2 regions of the Amycolatopsis sp. NPDC058340 genome follow, and region 2 is predicted to be linked to the other one. Evidence: riboswitches for the same ligand, from Rfam matches in the RefSeq annotation. Region 2 holds a riboswitch; the other holds the start of a gene.
The links. A riboswitch is a leader RNA that binds a small molecule or an ion and turns the genes downstream of it on or off. The one in region 2 is predicted to bind glycine.
Positions count from the first base shown of each region.

Region 1: another riboswitch for glycine. It lies ahead of gcvP (aminomethyl-transferring glycine dehydrogenase); the one in region 2 lies ahead of gcvP (aminomethyl-transferring glycine dehydrogenase).

Region 1 covers NZ_JBHXIB010000012.1:39,960-47,891, reverse strand. Annotated here, with positions in the region: gene ACFWIW_RS16690 (hypothetical protein) at 1-71, opposite strand, end outside; gene ACFWIW_RS16685 (hypothetical protein) at 95-604, opposite strand; gene ACFWIW_RS16680 (hypothetical protein) at 913-1,146, shown strand; gene ACFWIW_RS16675 (CDP-alcohol phosphatidyltransferase family protein) at 1,184-1,810, shown strand; gene gcvH (glycine cleavage system protein GcvH) at 1,874-2,257, shown strand; gene garA (glycogen accumulation regulator GarA) at 2,383-2,850, shown strand; gene ACFWIW_RS16660 (MerR family transcriptional regulator) at 2,847-3,608, shown strand; gene ACFWIW_RS16655 (bifunctional nuclease family protein) at 3,829-4,302, shown strand; gene ACFWIW_RS16650 (TetR/AcrR family transcriptional regulator) at 4,631-5,245, opposite strand; gene ACFWIW_RS16645 (MerR family transcriptional regulator) at 5,543-6,124, shown strand; glycine riboswitch at 6,170-6,271, shown strand; gene gcvP (aminomethyl-transferring glycine dehydrogenase) at 6,442-7,932, shown strand, end outside.
Region 2 covers NZ_JBHXIB010000008.1:203,342-211,273, forward strand. Annotated here, with positions in the region: gene glyA (serine hydroxymethyltransferase) at 1-325, opposite strand, end outside; gene gcvH (glycine cleavage system protein GcvH) at 327-704, opposite strand; gene gcvT (glycine cleavage system aminomethyltransferase GcvT) at 722-1,813, opposite strand; gene gcvP (aminomethyl-transferring glycine dehydrogenase) at 1,822-4,653, opposite strand; glycine riboswitch at 4,697-4,798, opposite strand; gene ACFWIW_RS13600 (hypothetical protein) at 5,036-5,410, opposite strand; gene ACFWIW_RS13605 (3-oxoacyl-ACP reductase) at 5,590-6,357, opposite strand; gene ACFWIW_RS13610 (aldehyde dehydrogenase family protein) at 6,361-7,725, opposite strand; gene ACFWIW_RS13615 (gamma-glutamyl-gamma-aminobutyrate hydrolase family protein) at 7,722-7,932, opposite strand, start outside.

The sequences.
Region 1 (7,932 bases), on a different contig from region 2:
GCGGGATCGGCGCCGCAGCCGCTCAGCAGGACGACGGCGAGCGCGGCGGGAAGCACGGCGAGGCTCTTCATGGGCCCTTCTTCTCGGGGATGGTTCATTCGACGGGAACGACGGCGGCGAACACGTTCTGCTCGCCCTTGCCGCAACTCGTGCCGCCCTGGGCGGCGGGAGCACCGGAGACGCACAGCCAGCCGTCCACGGTCTCGCTGACCGGTTCGTCCGAGTCCGCGGACTGACGTCCGGCGATCCTCTTGTGGAACGAATCGACGATCCCGGTCGCCTCCGCGCAGGAGACGCCGGGCCCGTTGAGCACCTGCAAGGTCAGCCCGCTCGCCGCGGTCACCGTTCCGCAGGAACCCTGTACCGGTTCAGCGGGTTTCGGTTTCGGGGCGGGAGCCGGTGCGGCGGACGGGTTCGGCGCGGTTTGCGACGGGATCGGCGGCACCGAAACGGGGGAAGCGCTCAGCGGGAGCGAGGACGGCGAGACCGGCATCGAAGTAACGGGCGGTGGCGGGTCTTCGCCCGAACAGGCGGCGAGCGTTCCGACTGCGGCACAGACCGCGAACAGGCGCCGCCACGTTCCCGTGGTCGTCGAGACGGGCAAGGCGATCCTTTCGTCGGCCGGTCGTGGCCGGCCCATTCTGACCCGGCCGGGCCCGATGTCGTGGCATTGAGCCACGTTCGATTCGCGGGAGGCTATCGCGCCCCCGCCGCCGCGATACGTGAGGACCGCTCAATCAGTGTCCACTGTGGACAATTAATATGCCGTTCACGGCGCGGCAACACCCTGCTGTCGTCGCGAACCGATCGGACGAATCCGGCGTCGAGCCGTTAACGCGCGGCCCCGTTCTGCCGAAAAGGAAAGTAGCGCTCCGGCGTGTCCCAGTCCCCGTCACCGAAACCGTGAGAGCGATGAAAACCGACGAACAGACCGACCCCGCGTCACCCCAGGCCACCGCACCGGCGAGCACGGAGCTTCCCCCGACGGCACCGTGCACCGTCGTCTGGTGTGGCGGCCGCCCGTACGTCCTGGAGAGCTCGGCAGGCCACCACCGCTGGATGGGCACCGACCACCGGGGCAGGCCCGTGGCGCTGACCAGCGCGGACCTGCAACGCCGCGGCTGGACGCACACCCGGGCCAGCTGACGCGGGAGGACCTGCCGCCGCTGGCTAGGCTGAGCGGGTGAGTACGCCCCCCGAACCGAGCGTGACCAGCGAAGAACCTTCCCTGCTGCGGCAGGCCCTGAACGTCCCCAACATGCTTTCGATCCTCCGGCTCGCCGGAGTGCCGGTCTTCCTGTGGCTGCTCCTCGGCCCGAAGGAGGACGGCTGGGCGCTCGCGCTGCTCGTGTTCAGCGCGCTCACCGACTGGCTCGACGGCAAACTCGCCCGCTGGCTCAACCAGATGTCGCGGCTCGGCCAGCTGCTCGACCCCGCCGCCGACCGGCTCTACATCCTCGCGACCCTCATCGCGTTCCTGATCCGCGACATCATCCCGTGGTGGCTGGTGGTCCCGCTGGTCGTCCGCGAGGCCGTCCTGGGCGTCTGTGTCCTGCTGCTGCGGCGCCGGGGGTTCGCTCCGCCGGAGGTCACCTACATCGGCAAGGGTGCCACCTTCGTGTTGATGTACGCCTTCCCGTTCCTGCTGCTCACCCAGGGCGGTTCCGACATCGCCGCGATCGCCCGGCCGATCGGCTACGCCTTCACGGCGTGGGGTGCGGTCCTGTACGTCTATTCGGGCGTGCTGTACGTCGTCCAGACCGTGCGTGCCCTGCGGACGCCCGCCTTGCGGGAGGCGCCGGGCGCGTGACCCGGCGGGATGCGAAACTGCGCGCGTCGGTTTCGAGTGAGGGCATCAGAAAGGGGAGCGGCGTTGTCCACTCCAGAAGAACTGCGGTACACCGAGGAGCACGAGTGGGTCTCCGTGCGCGACGGCGGGCTCGTGCGCGTCGGCATCACGGAGTACGCCCAGGACCAGCTCGGTGACGTGGTGTTCGTCGAACTGCCCGAGGTCGGCAAGCAGGTCGGCGCGGGCGACGCGTTCGGCGAGGTCGAGTCGACCAAGAGCGTTTCGGAGCTGTTCGCCCCGCTCGACGGCGAGGTGGTCGCGGTCAACGACGCGGTGACCGAGTCGCCCGAGCTGATCAACAGCGACCCGTACGGCGAAGGCTGGCTGATCGAGCTCCGGCTCGACGACGCGAGCTCGGTGGAATCCCTGCTGGAGGCCGAGGCGTACCAGGCGCTGATCAAGGAATAGCCGCAGGCCGCGGCCCTTCGGGAAGAGTAGGGGGAGCCGCGGGCCGGAGATTCGATCAGGCACGGTACGTTTGACCTCCACACGTTCTTGAGTAGTGGCAACACACATGCGTTAGGAGAGCTCAGGTGAGCACGAACGACGGGCCCGGCGTTCCCCCGGAGCAGTCTCCGGAGCGGACTTCTGTCTTCCGGGCCGACTTCCTGGCCGACGTCGAAGGCACTGAGGCTCCTCCGGCTGCCGAGGCCCCCGTCCAGGGTGTGGACGCGCTGCCCGCGGGTTCCGCGCTGCTGGTCGTCAAGCGGGGCCCGAACGCGGGTTCGCGCTTCCTGCTGGACCGCGACACCACCAGCGCGGGACGGCACCCGGACAGCGACATCTTCCTCGACGACGTCACGGTCTCCCGGCGGCACGCCGAATTCCGCCGTGAAGGCGGGGAGTTCGTCGTCATCGACGTCGGCAGCCTCAACGGCACCTACGTCAACCGCGAGCCGGTCGACCAGGCCGTTCTCGCCGGTGGCGACGAGGTGCAGATCGGCAAGTTCCGCCTGGTCTTCCTGACCGGCCCGGGATCCGGGGGCCAGGGGGCACGGTGACGGCGGCCGGGCGGCCTGATCGGGATGCGTCGCAGCGCGATGGGTTGAGCATCGGGGCCGTGCTGGCACAGCTGCGCGGCGACTTTCCCGATGTCACCATCTCCAAGATCCGGTTCCTCGAGGCGGAGGGTCTGGTCCAGCCGGGCCGGACCCCGTCGGGGTACCGGCAGTTCGCTCCGGCGGACGTGGAGCGGTTGCGGTTCGTCCTGTCCGCCCAGCGGGATCACTACCTGCCGCTGAAGGTCATCAAGGAACAGCTGGACGCGGCGGATCGGGGTGCCACGCCCGAGGCGGGGATGCCGAGGCTGCCGCGGAAACTCGTTTCACTCGACGCCCCCGGGGAGAACGGCGGATTGCCGTCCCCCGGGGACTTCGAGACCGATCGCGAGATCCGGCTGACCGAGGAAGATCTGCTCCGCCAGGCCGGCATCGACGCCGCCACCCTGGCTGAGCTGCGGCAATACGGTCTGGTGCGCCCGGGCGCGGCGGGGTTCTTCGACCCCGACGCGGTCCTCGTGGCGAAGACCGTGAAAGCGATGACCGAATTCGGTATAGAGCCGAGACATCTGCGTGCCTTCCGGGCGGCGGCGGATCGCGAGGTCGGCCTGCTGGAGCAGATCGTGACCCCGGTGTATCGGCATCGTGACGAGGACGCCAAGGCGCGGGGCGACGAGGTCGTCCGGGAGCTCGCCGCCTTGACCGTGGCGTTGCACACGCTCTTGGTGAAAGCCGGAATACGGGCTGTCACGGGCGGTTGAACGGTTCCGGGGGACCGGGAGCCGTTGTGAGGCCACTTGTCAATGCCTGAATGTTCGGCACCCTATGCCGTACCGTGAGAGTCGGGTTTGCCAGTGGCGAACCAGGAATGTCGGAGACAGCGAGCACAGCGCTCGGAAGACGGGTAGCGTCGGGACTACCGTCGCTTGGTCGTCGAGACAAGCGTTGCGGCCCGTGCGCACGAGAGGGAGGCGAAGCCCGATGAGCGAGATGCGCGTCGTCGGCGTGCGGGTGGAGCTGCCCGCGAATCAGCCGATCTTGTTGCTGCGGGAAACCGAAGGCGAGCGTTACCTGCCGATCTGGATCGGCTCGGTCGAGGCCACCGCCATCGCCTTGGAGCAGCAGGGAGTCCGCCCGGCCCGTCCGCTGACCCATGACCTGCTCAAGGAGGTCATCGGAGCGCTGGGCCGTGAGCTGGAGCAGGTCGTCATCACCGACCTGAAGGAAGGCACGTTCTTCGCGGAACTGGTCTTCGACGGGGACATCCGGGTTTCGGCGCGGCCGAGCGATTCGGTGGCGCTGGCGCTGCGGGTGGGGGTGCCCATCCACGCCGTCGACGCGGTGCTGGAGGAGGCGGGCCTCATCATCCCCGACGAGCAGGAGGACGAGGTCGAGAAGTTCCGCGAGTTCCTCGACTCGGTCTCGCCGGAGGACTTCCGCGGCGCGGACACCTGATCCCGAGACTTGACGGAAGGGGCGGCGCCTGCTGGTGCCGCCCCTTCTTCATATGCGTTTAGTCCTCTGAATGCGGTTCGCGGCGGCCACGGACTTCGTGAAGGGGCCCCCGCCGCGAGTCGTCCGCCCGAACACGCGTGTCGTCCATCGGCTCACGCGTGTCGTCCGCCTGATCACGCATGTCGTCCGTCGGTCACGTGAAATCGCCGGTCCGTGTCGCCCGTTTGCCCCACCCGCACCAGCGGTCACAACCGGTGCCGAGTACTCGTGAGTGACAATTCGGGTTAGAACACGAATCGCCACTCACGACCCCCGGGACCTAGGGCACTCAGGCCGCGGTCGCCTTGACGAACAGGTCCGCCAGTTCCCGGCCGTACCGTTCCAGGTCCAGCTTCGGGTCCGCCGCGAACTTCGCCGCCACACCGTCGATGGCCTGCGCGATAGACAACGCCATCACGTCCGCCGCGAAGTCGCCGAAAGCGCCTTCCTGCTGGCCCTGGCGTAGCTGGCGTTCGAGCCGCCCGGTCCGGAACTCCTCGACGAGCGGCGCCGACATGAACCAGCCCTCGGCGTCCGAGCCGCTGGAAGCCATCTCGACCATGACCCGCACCAGTTCCGGGTACGAGCCGAGGAAGGCGATCTCCGACTCGATGTAGCCGCGCAGCAGCCCGGCGCGATCGGTCGTGCCCTGGATCCGTTCTTCGAGGAACTTGTCCTTCATGCCGGTCGCGGTGGTGACCACGGCCTGCATCAGGCCCGCCTTGTTGGTGAAGTGGTAGGAGATGATCCGGGTGCTGGACAGCCCGGCCCGCTCCTTGATCTTCGCGAACGACGTCTTGTGGTAGCCGAGATCGGAGATCGTCGCGATCGTGGCCCCGATGATCTGTGCCCGCCGGGCCGCCTCGGTGACCGAAAGCCCCAGCTCCGCCTGGACCTCTTGCATGGCGCTCTGCGTGGAGGGAGTTACTTGCATGAGTAAAAATTAACACGGTCGAGTAAATCCGGCAACCATGCCGCCGAACGGGGGACTGTCCTCGACAAGCCTCAAGAAGAGCTTGAGGCCGACCGCGCGTCGCGTTGACCGGTTTGCCGGACGCGCTTACCGTCAATGAAGGTGAATCGCCAAGGTGTGATTCGGATGTCTGGGGCATCCGTCTTGACGAGGAACTCCGGTGCGGACTCCCGTGGGTCCGCGCGGCTTTGTTCGCCGGCCGCCAGGTCGGGCGAGGGGAGGCATGGCGTGGTCGAGGCTGGTAGCCCTCAAGAGCCGCTCGTTCCGGTCGCTGACGGCGAGCAGGGCGAGCTGTTCCCCGACTCTTCCCTCCCGGACGAACTCGTCGGCTACCGCGGCCCCGCCGCCTGCCAGATCGCCGGGATCACGTACCGGCAGCTCGACTACTGGGCCCGCACGAAGCTGGTCGCGCCGAGTATCCGCACGGCGCACGGTTCCGGTTCGCAGCGGCTCTACTCGTTCAAGGACATCCTCGTCCTGAAGGTGGTCAAGCGGCTGCTGGACACCGGTGTCTCCCTGCAGAACATCCGCGTCGCCGTCGACCACCTGCGCCTGCGCGGCGTCCGCGACCTCGCCAAGGTCACCCTGTTCTCCGACGGCACCACCGTCTACGAGTGCACCTCGCCCGAAGAGATCGTCGATTTACTCCAGGGCGGGCAGGGTGTCTTCGGTATCGCGGTCAGCGGCGCGATGCAGGAGATCAGCGGCACCATCCACGAGTTCCCGGCCGAGCGGGCCGACGGCGGCGTGATCGAAACGGTCACACCCGACGAGCTCACGCAGCGCCGTAACGCCCGTCGCACCGGCTGATCATGAGGCCGCGCGAGCGGCAGGGTAGGCTACTTCCGCGGTCGACGAATCCGCGCGGGAGAGACCGAGCCGATAACCGTTGAGCTCGGCGCCGAAGGAGCAAGTCCTCCCCGGAACCTCTCAGGCACCCTGGACCGCGCGGAAGAGACGCCTCTGGAAAGTGGTTCGCCAGGTCACAGCCTGGCGGCCCCGCCGACGGTGCAAGCCCGGCTCAACACTCGGGCGAAACTCTCAGGCGCCCCCTCGGGGGTACGGACAGAGTGGGGAGGGCCAGGACAATCGTCCCGGCCCCACCCCCGCGTCTTGGGAGGTCCCCGTTGGAGCCCGTTTCACTGGCCGCTCTCGAATCCGGAACCCCCTTCGCGGACCGGCACATCGGTCCCGGTGCCGAAGAGCTCGCGCGCATCCTCGACGTCGTCGGCGCCGCCTCCCTCGAAGAGCTCGCCGAGCGGGCCGTCCCCGCGTCGCTGCGTGCGTCCGCGAGTCCGCCGGACCTGCCGCCACCCGCCACCGAGACCGGCGCGCTCGCCGAACTCCGCGCGCTGGCCGCCCGCAACCGGCCGATGGTCCAGATGATCGGCCTCGGCTACCACGACACCGTGACCCCGCCGGTGATCCGCCGCAACGTGCTGGAGAGCCCGGCCTGGTACACCGCGTACACGCCGTATCAGCCGGAGATCTCGCAAGGGCGTCTCGAAGCGCTGCTCAACTTCCAGACCATGGTCGCCGATCTGACCGGCCTGCCGATCGCCAACGCGTCCATGCTGGACGAGGCGACCGCGGCGGCCGAGGCGATGACACTGGTCCGCCGCGCGGGCAAGGCGAAATCGAGCCGGTTCGTGGTCGACGAGGACACCCTTCCCCAGACGATCGAGGTCCTGCGCACCCGCGCCGAACCGCTCGGCATCGACCTGGTGACCGCGGATCTGTCCCAGGGCATCACCGGGCTCGGGCTCGGCGGCGACTTCTTCGGGGTGCTGCTGTCGTATCCGGGCGCTTCGGGTGTCGTCCGCGAATGGGACCACACCATCGCCGAGGTCAAGGCGCTCGGTGCCGCCGTGGTGATGGCCGCGGATCCGCTCGCGCTGACCCTGCTGCGGTCGCCCGGTGAACTCGGTGCCGACGTCGCGATCGGGTCGACGCAGCGGTTCGGGGTCCCGATGGGCTTCGGCGGACCGCACGCGGCGTACCTCGCCGTCCGGAAGGGCCTCGAACGGCAGCTGCCCGGCCGGCTGGTCGGGGTGTCGAAGGACGCCGACGGCGCGCCCGCGTACCGGCTCGCGTTGCAGACCCGCGAGCAGCACATCCGCCGCGAGAAGGCGACGAGCAACATCTGCACCGCCCAGGTGCTCCTGGCGGTCATCGCGTCGATGTACGCGGTGTACCACGGGCCCGAAGGGTTGCGCGCCATCGCGAACCGCGCGCATCGGATGGCCACGGTACTCGCGGCGGGTCTCGCCGAGAGCGGTGTGGACGTCGTGCACTGTGAATTCTTCGACACGGTCACGGTTTCCGTCCCCGGCCGGGCGACGGCGATCGTCGGCACGGCACGGGAGCTCGGGGTGAACCTGAGGCTCGTGGACTCCGACCACGTCGCCGTCGCCTGCGACGAGACGACGACCCGTGAACATCTTTCGTTGGTGTGGAAGGCGTTCGGGGTCGCGGTGTCCGATGTGGACTCCCTTGACGCGGACACCGCCGACGGCTTTCCGCCGGATCTGCGCCGCACCAGCGGCTACCTGACCCATCCGGTCTTCCACGCGCACCGCTCGGAAACGGCGTTGCTGCGGTACCTGAGGTCGTTGTCC
Region 2 (7,932 bases):
TGAGCACCGCGACCATGGCGGCGGCGTTGGCCTGCGCGCCCGAATGCGGCTGGACGTTGGCGTGCTCGGCGCCGAAGAGGGCCTTCGCGCGGTCGATCGCCAGCTGCTCTATGACGTCGACGTGCTCACAGCCGCCGTAGTAGCGGCGGCCGGGGTAGCCCTCGGCGTACTTGTTCGTCAGCACCGAACCCTGCGCCTCGAGCACGCCCACCGGGGCGAAGTTCTCCGAGGCGATCATCTCCAGGGTCGACTGCTGCCGGTCGAGTTCGGCGGCGACGGCCGCGGCGACCTCGGGGTCCACTTCGGACAGGGCAGCGTTGAACATGTCAGTTCTCCTGGGTCAAGACGGCGTACGCCTGGGCGTCGAGCAGGGCGGGCACGTCGCCGGTCAGACGCACCTTCAGGAGCCATCCTTCGGCGTACGGGTCCGAGTTGATGAGCTCGGGGGTGTCCGTTGTGGCCTCGTTCACCTCGACGACCTCGCCGTCCACGGGTGCGTACAGCTCGCTGACCGATTTGGTCGACTCGACCTCGCCGAACACCTCGCCCGCGGTGACGGTGTCGCCGACCGAGGGAAGCTGGACGAACACGATGTCACCGAGCGACTCGGCGGCGAAGGCGGTGATGCCCACGGTGGCGACGCCGTCGGCGACGTTCAGCCACTCGTGTTCCTTCGTGTACTTCAGGTCCTGGGGGATGCTCATGATGGTTCGGGGGCCTTTCAGGCGCGGGAGTAGAAGGGCAGGGCGACGACCTCGACGGGCTCGATACGGCCCCGGATGTCGACGGAAAGCTCGGTGCCGGGCTCGGAGTGCTCCCGGTCCACGTAGGCCATGGCGATCGGGTAACCCAGCGTCGGCGAAAGGGCACCGCTGGTGACCTCGCCGATCTCGGTCTCGCCCGCCAGGACTGTGTAGCCGTGACGCGGGGCGCGGCGGCCGGAGCCCTTGAGCCCGACGCGAACGCGGGGAACGTCCTTCTTGGACAGCTCTTCGAGCGCGGCCTTGCCGACGAAGTCGTTCGGCTTCTCGAACTTCACCACGCGGCCGAGGCCCGCCTCGAACGGGCTCAGCTGGAGGCTGAGTTCGTTGCCGTACAACGGCATTCCGGCTTCGAGACGCAGGGTGTCGCGGCAGGCGAGGCCCGCCGGGAGCAGGCCGTGCGGCTCGCCGGCGTCGGTCAGGATGCGCCAGACGGCGGGAGCCTCCCCGGCCGGGACGTACAGCTCGAAGCCGTCCTCGCCGGTGTAGCCGGTGCGGGCGAGCAGGACGTCGTGCCCCTTCACGACAGCCGGGACGCTCGCGTAGTACTTGAGCGCGCCCAGGTCGGCGTCGGTGACGGCGCCGAGGATCTCGACGGCCTTCGGGCCCTGGACGGCGATGAGCGCGACGTCCTCGGACTTGTTCTCGACCACCGCGTCGAAACCCGAGACCCGCTCGGCCAGCGCTTCCGCGACCACGGTGGCGTTGCCCGCGTTGGCCACGACCAGGAACTTCTCGTCGGCGAGCCGGTAGACGACCAGGTCGTCCAGCACGCCGCCGTTCTCGTCGCAGATCATCGTGTAGCGCGCCCGGCCCGGCTTCACGCCCGACAGGTTGCCGACCAGCGCGAAGTCGAGGGTGTCGGCCGCCTGCGGGCCGGTCACCTCGATCTCGGCCATGTGGGAGAGGTCGAACAGGCCCGCGGCCTCGCGGACCGCCTTGTGCTCCGCCAGCTCGCTGGAATAGCGGATCGGCATCGACCAGCCCGCGAAATCGGTGAACAGCGCACCCAGTCCTTTGTGGACTCCGTGCAGGGACGTCTCTTTCGACATCAAGTGCCTCAGTTCTCGTAGGCGTTGAGCGGCGGGCAGGAGCAGACGAGGTTACGGTCCCCGCGCGCACCGTCGATGCGGCGCACCGGGGGCCAGTACTTGGACTTGCGGTTCACCCCGGCGGGGTACACCGCCAGTTCGCGGTCGTACGGCAGGTCCCAGTCGCCGACGAGGGTCTCCGCGGTGTGCGGGGCGTTGCGCAGCGGGCTGTTGTCCGCGGCCCACTTGCCCTGCGCGACGGCGTCGATCTCCGCGCGGATGGCGATCATGGCCTCGATGAAGCGGTCGATCTCGCCGAGGTCCTCGGACTCGGTCGGCTCGACCATCAGCGTGCCCGCGACCGGGAACGACATGGTCGGGGCGTGGAAGCCGTAGTCGATCAGGCGCTTCGCGACGTCGTCGACACTGACGCCGGTCTCCTTGGTGAGCCCGCGCAGGTCGAGGATGCACTCGTGCGCGACCAGGCCGTCCTGTCCGGTGTAGAGCACCGGGTAGTGCTGGTTGAGGCGCTTGGCCACGTAGTTCGCCGCGAGGACGGCGACCTGCGTCGCGGCGGTGAGCCCGCCCGCGCCCATCATGCGGACGTACGCCCACGAGATCGGGAGGATCGAGGCCGAACCGTACGGGGCGGCGCTGATCGGGCCGACGCCGGTTTCGGGACCGGCCTTCTCCAGCAGCGGGTGGTTCGGCAGGTACGGCGCGAGGTGCGCGCGGACCGCGACCGGGCCGACGCCGGGGCCGCCGCCACCGTGCGGGATGCAGAAGGTCTTGTGCAGGTTCAGGTGCGAGACGTCGCCGCCGAACTCACCCGGCTTCGCGAGACCGAGCAGCGCGTTGAGGTTCGCGCCGTCGACGTAGACCTGGCCGCCCGCGTCGTGGACGATCTTGGCCAGCTCGTCGATGCCGTTCTCGTACACGCCGTGCGTGGACGGGTACGTGACCATGATCGCGGACAGCGTGTCGCGGTTGGCCTCGACCTTGGCCCGCAGGTCTTCGAGGTCGACGTTGCCCTCGTCGGTGCACTTGACCACGACGACGCGCATCCCGGCCATCACCGCGGAGGCGGCGTTCGTGCCGTGCGCGGACGACGGGATCAGGCAGACCTCGCGCTCGGTCTGGCCGTTCGCGTGGTGGTACGCGCGGATCGCGAGCAGGCCGGCGAGCTCGCCCTGGCTGCCCGCGTTCGGCTGCAGCGACACCTTGTCGTAGCCGGTGACCTCGGCGAGCCAGCTCGACAGCTGCTCGACCAGGGTGTGGTAGCCCTCGGCCTGGTCGGCGGGCGCGAACGGGTGGATCCCCGCGAACTCGCGCCAGCTGATCGGCTCCATCTCGGTGGTGGCGTTGAGCTTCATCGTGCAGGAGCCGAGCGGGATCATGCCGCGGTCGAGCGCGTAGTCCAGATCGGACAGTCCGCGCAGGTAGCGCAGCATCGCGGTCTCGGAGCGGTGGGAGTGGAAGACCTCGTGGGTGAGGTACTCGCTCTCGCGCTCGAGGCCGGCGGGCAGCGCACGGGCGCTTTCGGTCTCGTTCTCGATGCCGAAAGCGTTGAGCACCTTGGCGATGATCGCGGGCGTGGTGACCTCGTCGACCGCGATGCGGACGTGGTCGGCGTCGACCGGACCGAGGTTGATCCCGTTCTCCCGCGCGACCGCGACGACCGCTTCGGCCTGTCCGGGCATGCGGGCGAGAACGGTGTCGAAGAAGCCCTCGTGGACCACCTCGACGCCGGCCGCACGGAGCGCGCCCGCCAGCCCGGCGGCGAGCTCGTGGACGCGGGTCGCGATGCGCTTGAGGCCGTCCGGGCCGTGGTAGACCGCGTACATCGCGGCGAGCACGGCGGGCAGGACCTGCGCGGTGCAGATGTTGGAGGTGGCCTTCTCGCGGCGGATGTGCTGCTCGCGGGTCTGCAGGGCGAGGCGGTACGCGGGGTTGCCGTCGGCGTCGACCGAGACTCCGACCAGGCGGCCCGGCAGCGATCGCTCCAGCCCGGCGCGGACGGCCATGTACCCGGCGTGCGGGCCGCCGTAGCCGAGCGGGACACCGAAGCGCTGGGTAGAACCGGCGGCGATGTCGGCGCCGAACTCACCCGGCGCGGTGATGAGGGTGAGGGCGAGCAGGTCGGCGGCGACGGTGTACAGCGCGCCGGCGGCCTTCGCGGTCTCGGAGATGGCGGAGTAGAAGCCCGCGCCGCGCAGCACGCCGGAAGCGCCCGGGTACTGGACGACGACGCCGAAGAACTCCTCCGGCAGGCCGGTGAGCAGGTCGCGGACCTCGACCTCGACGCCCATGGCCTCGGCACGCGTGCGGACGACCGCGATGGTCTGCGGCAGGCACTCGGCGTCGAGGACGACCTTGTTCGACTTCGCCTTCGACGCGCGGCGCATCAGCATGACGGCCTCGGCGACGGCGGTGGACTCGTCGAGCAAGGAGGCGTTCGCGGTGGCGAGACCGGCCAGCTCGGAGACCATGGTCTGGAAGTTGAGCAGCGCTTCGAGACGGCCCTGCGAGATCTCCGGCTGATACGGCGTGTACGCCGTGTACCAGGCCGGGTTCTCCAGCACGTTGCGGCGGATGACCGCCGGGGTGACCGTGTCGTGGAAGCCGAGGCCGATCATCTGCGTCATCGGCTTGTTGAGCGCGGCGAGCGCACGGAGCTCGGCGATGGCGTCCTCTTCGGACGCGGCGGGGGGAAGTTCGAGGTCGCGGGTGACCCGGATCGCGGACGGCACCGCGGCCTGCACCAGGGCATCGAGACTGCCGTAGCCGACCTCGGCGAGCATCTTGGCCTGCTCGGACTCCGAGGGGCCGATGTGCCGGTCGTCGAAGGACGTACTGGTCAAGGGAGCTCCTTCAATCAGGCGCCGGATAGACCGGTGCGCTGGGAACTCCCCCTCTGTCATGGCACCTGAGAGTTTCACCACCGTCGAGGGTGGCTTTCACCTTGGGTGAGGCGCACTTGCGCGCCTGCTTTCCAGAGTGGCCTCGCGTGAAGCGGTAGTGGGTACCTGAGAGATTCCGGGGAGTTTGCTCCTTCGGTGCCCCACCACGTTCGTGGGGGCTCTCCCGCTCCAGCTCGACGGCCCTGTCTGCAGTTGTGCGCACACCGTACCTGGCGTGTTCAGCGCCCGTCTACTTCCCACCGACGACGTCACTCGCGTGTCCGGAGCCGGAACTCGTGAGTTCCGCCTCTGATCACGCGAGTGACGGGCCTGATCACGCGAGTTACGCGTTCTCCATCATCATCTCGGCGGTGATCGTGCCGCAGAGCTCGGCGCAGCGGGTCATCATGCCCGCCGCGTCGGCGAGCTCGGCGTCGCCGGTCTTGGCGCACTCGTCGGCGCACATGCGCATCATCTGGGAGGCGAGGCCGCACATCTTCGCGCACATGCGCATCATTTCGAGGTCGGCGACCATCGCGGAACAGCGCATCATCATGTCGGCGCACATGCGGGACATGTCCGCGCAGGTCACCATCATCATCCCGAGCTTCGCGCCGCCCATCTCCATGCAGCGCGTCATCATCTCCTCGCACCGGACGTGACACTCGTTGCACAGGTCGATGCAGTCACGCATGGCGGTGCTCATCTGCCGGGTCATTCTGGGGCCTCCTGGGTGGTCCTGGATGCTGGCTCGCGCTGTCAGGACTACAGCGCAGGTCAGCGGGCCGCCATCCCAGCCACCGGGACGAGTGACGCACACCCTGGGCCAGGTCCGTGAAGGCCTCCTTGAGGGACTCTGGGTCCCTCAAGGAGGCCTTCACGGACAGCTGCCTGGGGTCAGAGCGGGGTGACGTAGGCGCCCGAGATACCGCCGTCCACCAGGAACTGCGACGCCGTGATGAACGAGGCGTCGTCGCTCGCCAGGAAGGCGACCGCGGCCGCGATCTCCTCCGGCTCCGCGAACCGCCCGACCGGCACGTGCACCAGCCGCCGCGCGGCCCGCTCCGGGTCCTTCGCGAACAGCTCCTTGAGCAGCGGCGTGTTCACCGGTCCCGGGCACAGCGCGTTCACCCGGATGTTCTCCCGCGCGAACTGCACGCCCAGTTCCCGGCTCATCGCCAGCACCCCGCCCTTCGACGCGGTGTAGGAGATCTGCGATGTCGCCGCACCCATCACCGCGACGAACGACGCCGTGTTGATGATCGAGCCCTTGCCCTGCCGTTGCATATGCGGCAGCACGGCCTTGCAGCACAGGTACACCGACGTCAGGTTGACCTTCTGCACCTTCTCCCACGCGTCGATGCCCGTGGTGAGGATCGAGTCGTCCTCGGGCGGCGAGATACCGGCGTTGTTGAACGCCACGTCGACCGAGCCGAAAGTGTCCACAGTGGTCTGGAACAGGGCCTCGACCTGCTCGGCGTCGGTGACGTCGGCCTGCACGAACAGGCCGCCGACCTCATCGGCCGCGGCCTTGCCCGCCTCGGCGGAGATGTCGCCGATGACGACCTTCGCGCCTTCGCTCGCCAGCCGCCGCGCGGTGGCGAGGCCGATCCCGCTGCTGCCGCCGGTGATGACGGCGACGCGGCCTTCGAAACGCTGAACCATTCCTTATTCCTCCGTGCTGATGAAGACGTTTTTGGTCTCGGTGAAGGCGTCGACAGCGTCCGGCCCCAGCTCACGACCCAGCCCGGACTGCTTGAACCCGCCGAACGGCGTCCAGTACCGGACGGACGAATGCGAGTTGACCGACAGGTTCCCGGCTTCGACACCGCGCGCGACGCGGAAGGCGCGGCCGACATCGCGGGTCCAGATCGAGCCGGACAGCCCGTACTCGGTCCGGTTGGCCATGGTCACCGCGTCCGCCTCGCCGTCGAACGGGACCACGGCGACGACCGGGCCGAAGATCTCCTCGGACGCCAGCGGATGCCGCAGGTCCGGCGGGGTGACGACGGTCGGCGCGAACCAGTATCCGGGGCCGACCGGCGCGCTGCCCCGGAAGGCGACCGGCGCGGAATCGTCCACATAGGACGACACCTTCGCGTGATGCCCGGCCGAGATCAGCGGGCCCATCTCGGTCACCTCCAGCCGCGGATCACCGACGACGACGCCGTTCACGGCGGGCTCCAGCAGCTCCATGAACTTCTCGTACACGCTCGACTGCACCAGGATCAGCGACCGCGCGCAGCAGTCCTGTCCGGCGTTGTCGAAGACGCCGTACGGCGCGGTGGCCGCGGCCTTCTCCAGGTCGGCGTCGGCGAAGACGATGTTCGCGTTCTTGCCGCCGAGCTCCAGCGTCACCCGCTTCACCTGCGCGGCGCAGCCCGCCATGATCTGCTTGCCGACCTCGGTGGAGCCGGTGAACACCACCTTCCGCACCGCCGGATGGTCCACGAAACGCTGCCCCACCACCGATCCCTTGCCGGGAAGCACCTGGAAGACGTCCTCGGGGATCCCCGCCTCGCGGGCGAGTTCGCCGAGGCGGATCGCGGTCAGCGGGGTGAGCTCGGCGGGTTTGAGCACGACGGTGTTCCCGGCCGCGAGCGCGGGCGCGAACCCCCAGCCCGCGATGGGCATCGGGAAGTTCCACGGCACGATCACCCCGACCACGCCCAGCGGCTCGTGGAACGTCATGTTCACGCCACCGGGTACCGGGATCTGCTTGCCGTTCAGCCGTTCGGGCGAAGCCGAGTAGTACGTCAGCACGTCGCGGACGTTGCCCGCCTCCCAGCGCGCGTTGCCGATCGTGTGTCCGGCGTTGGCGACCTCCAGCGCGGCGAGGTTCTCGATGTCGGCGTCGACGGCGTCGGCGAACCGGCGCAGCAGCCGCGCCCGGTCACCGGGGGCCACGGCACGCCAGGCCGGGAACGCCGCGTGCGCGCGGGCGATCGCCGCGTCGGTCTCCTCGGCCGAGGTCAGCTCGACCGACCGCACCACCTCCTCGGTGGCGGGGTTGATCACCTCGAAGGTGGTCATTCGCGCTCCTTCGCAGCTTCTACCAGCGCCTCGAAAAGCCTGATGTCGTCGGGATTCTGTTCGGGATGCCATTGGACGCCGAGTACGAACCCGTCGCCGGGCAGTTCGGCCGCCTCGATGGTCCCGTCGGCGGCCCAGCCGACCGGGACCAGCCCGTCGCCGAGCTTGTCGATCGCCTGATGGTGGTAACACGGCACCTTGGTCTCG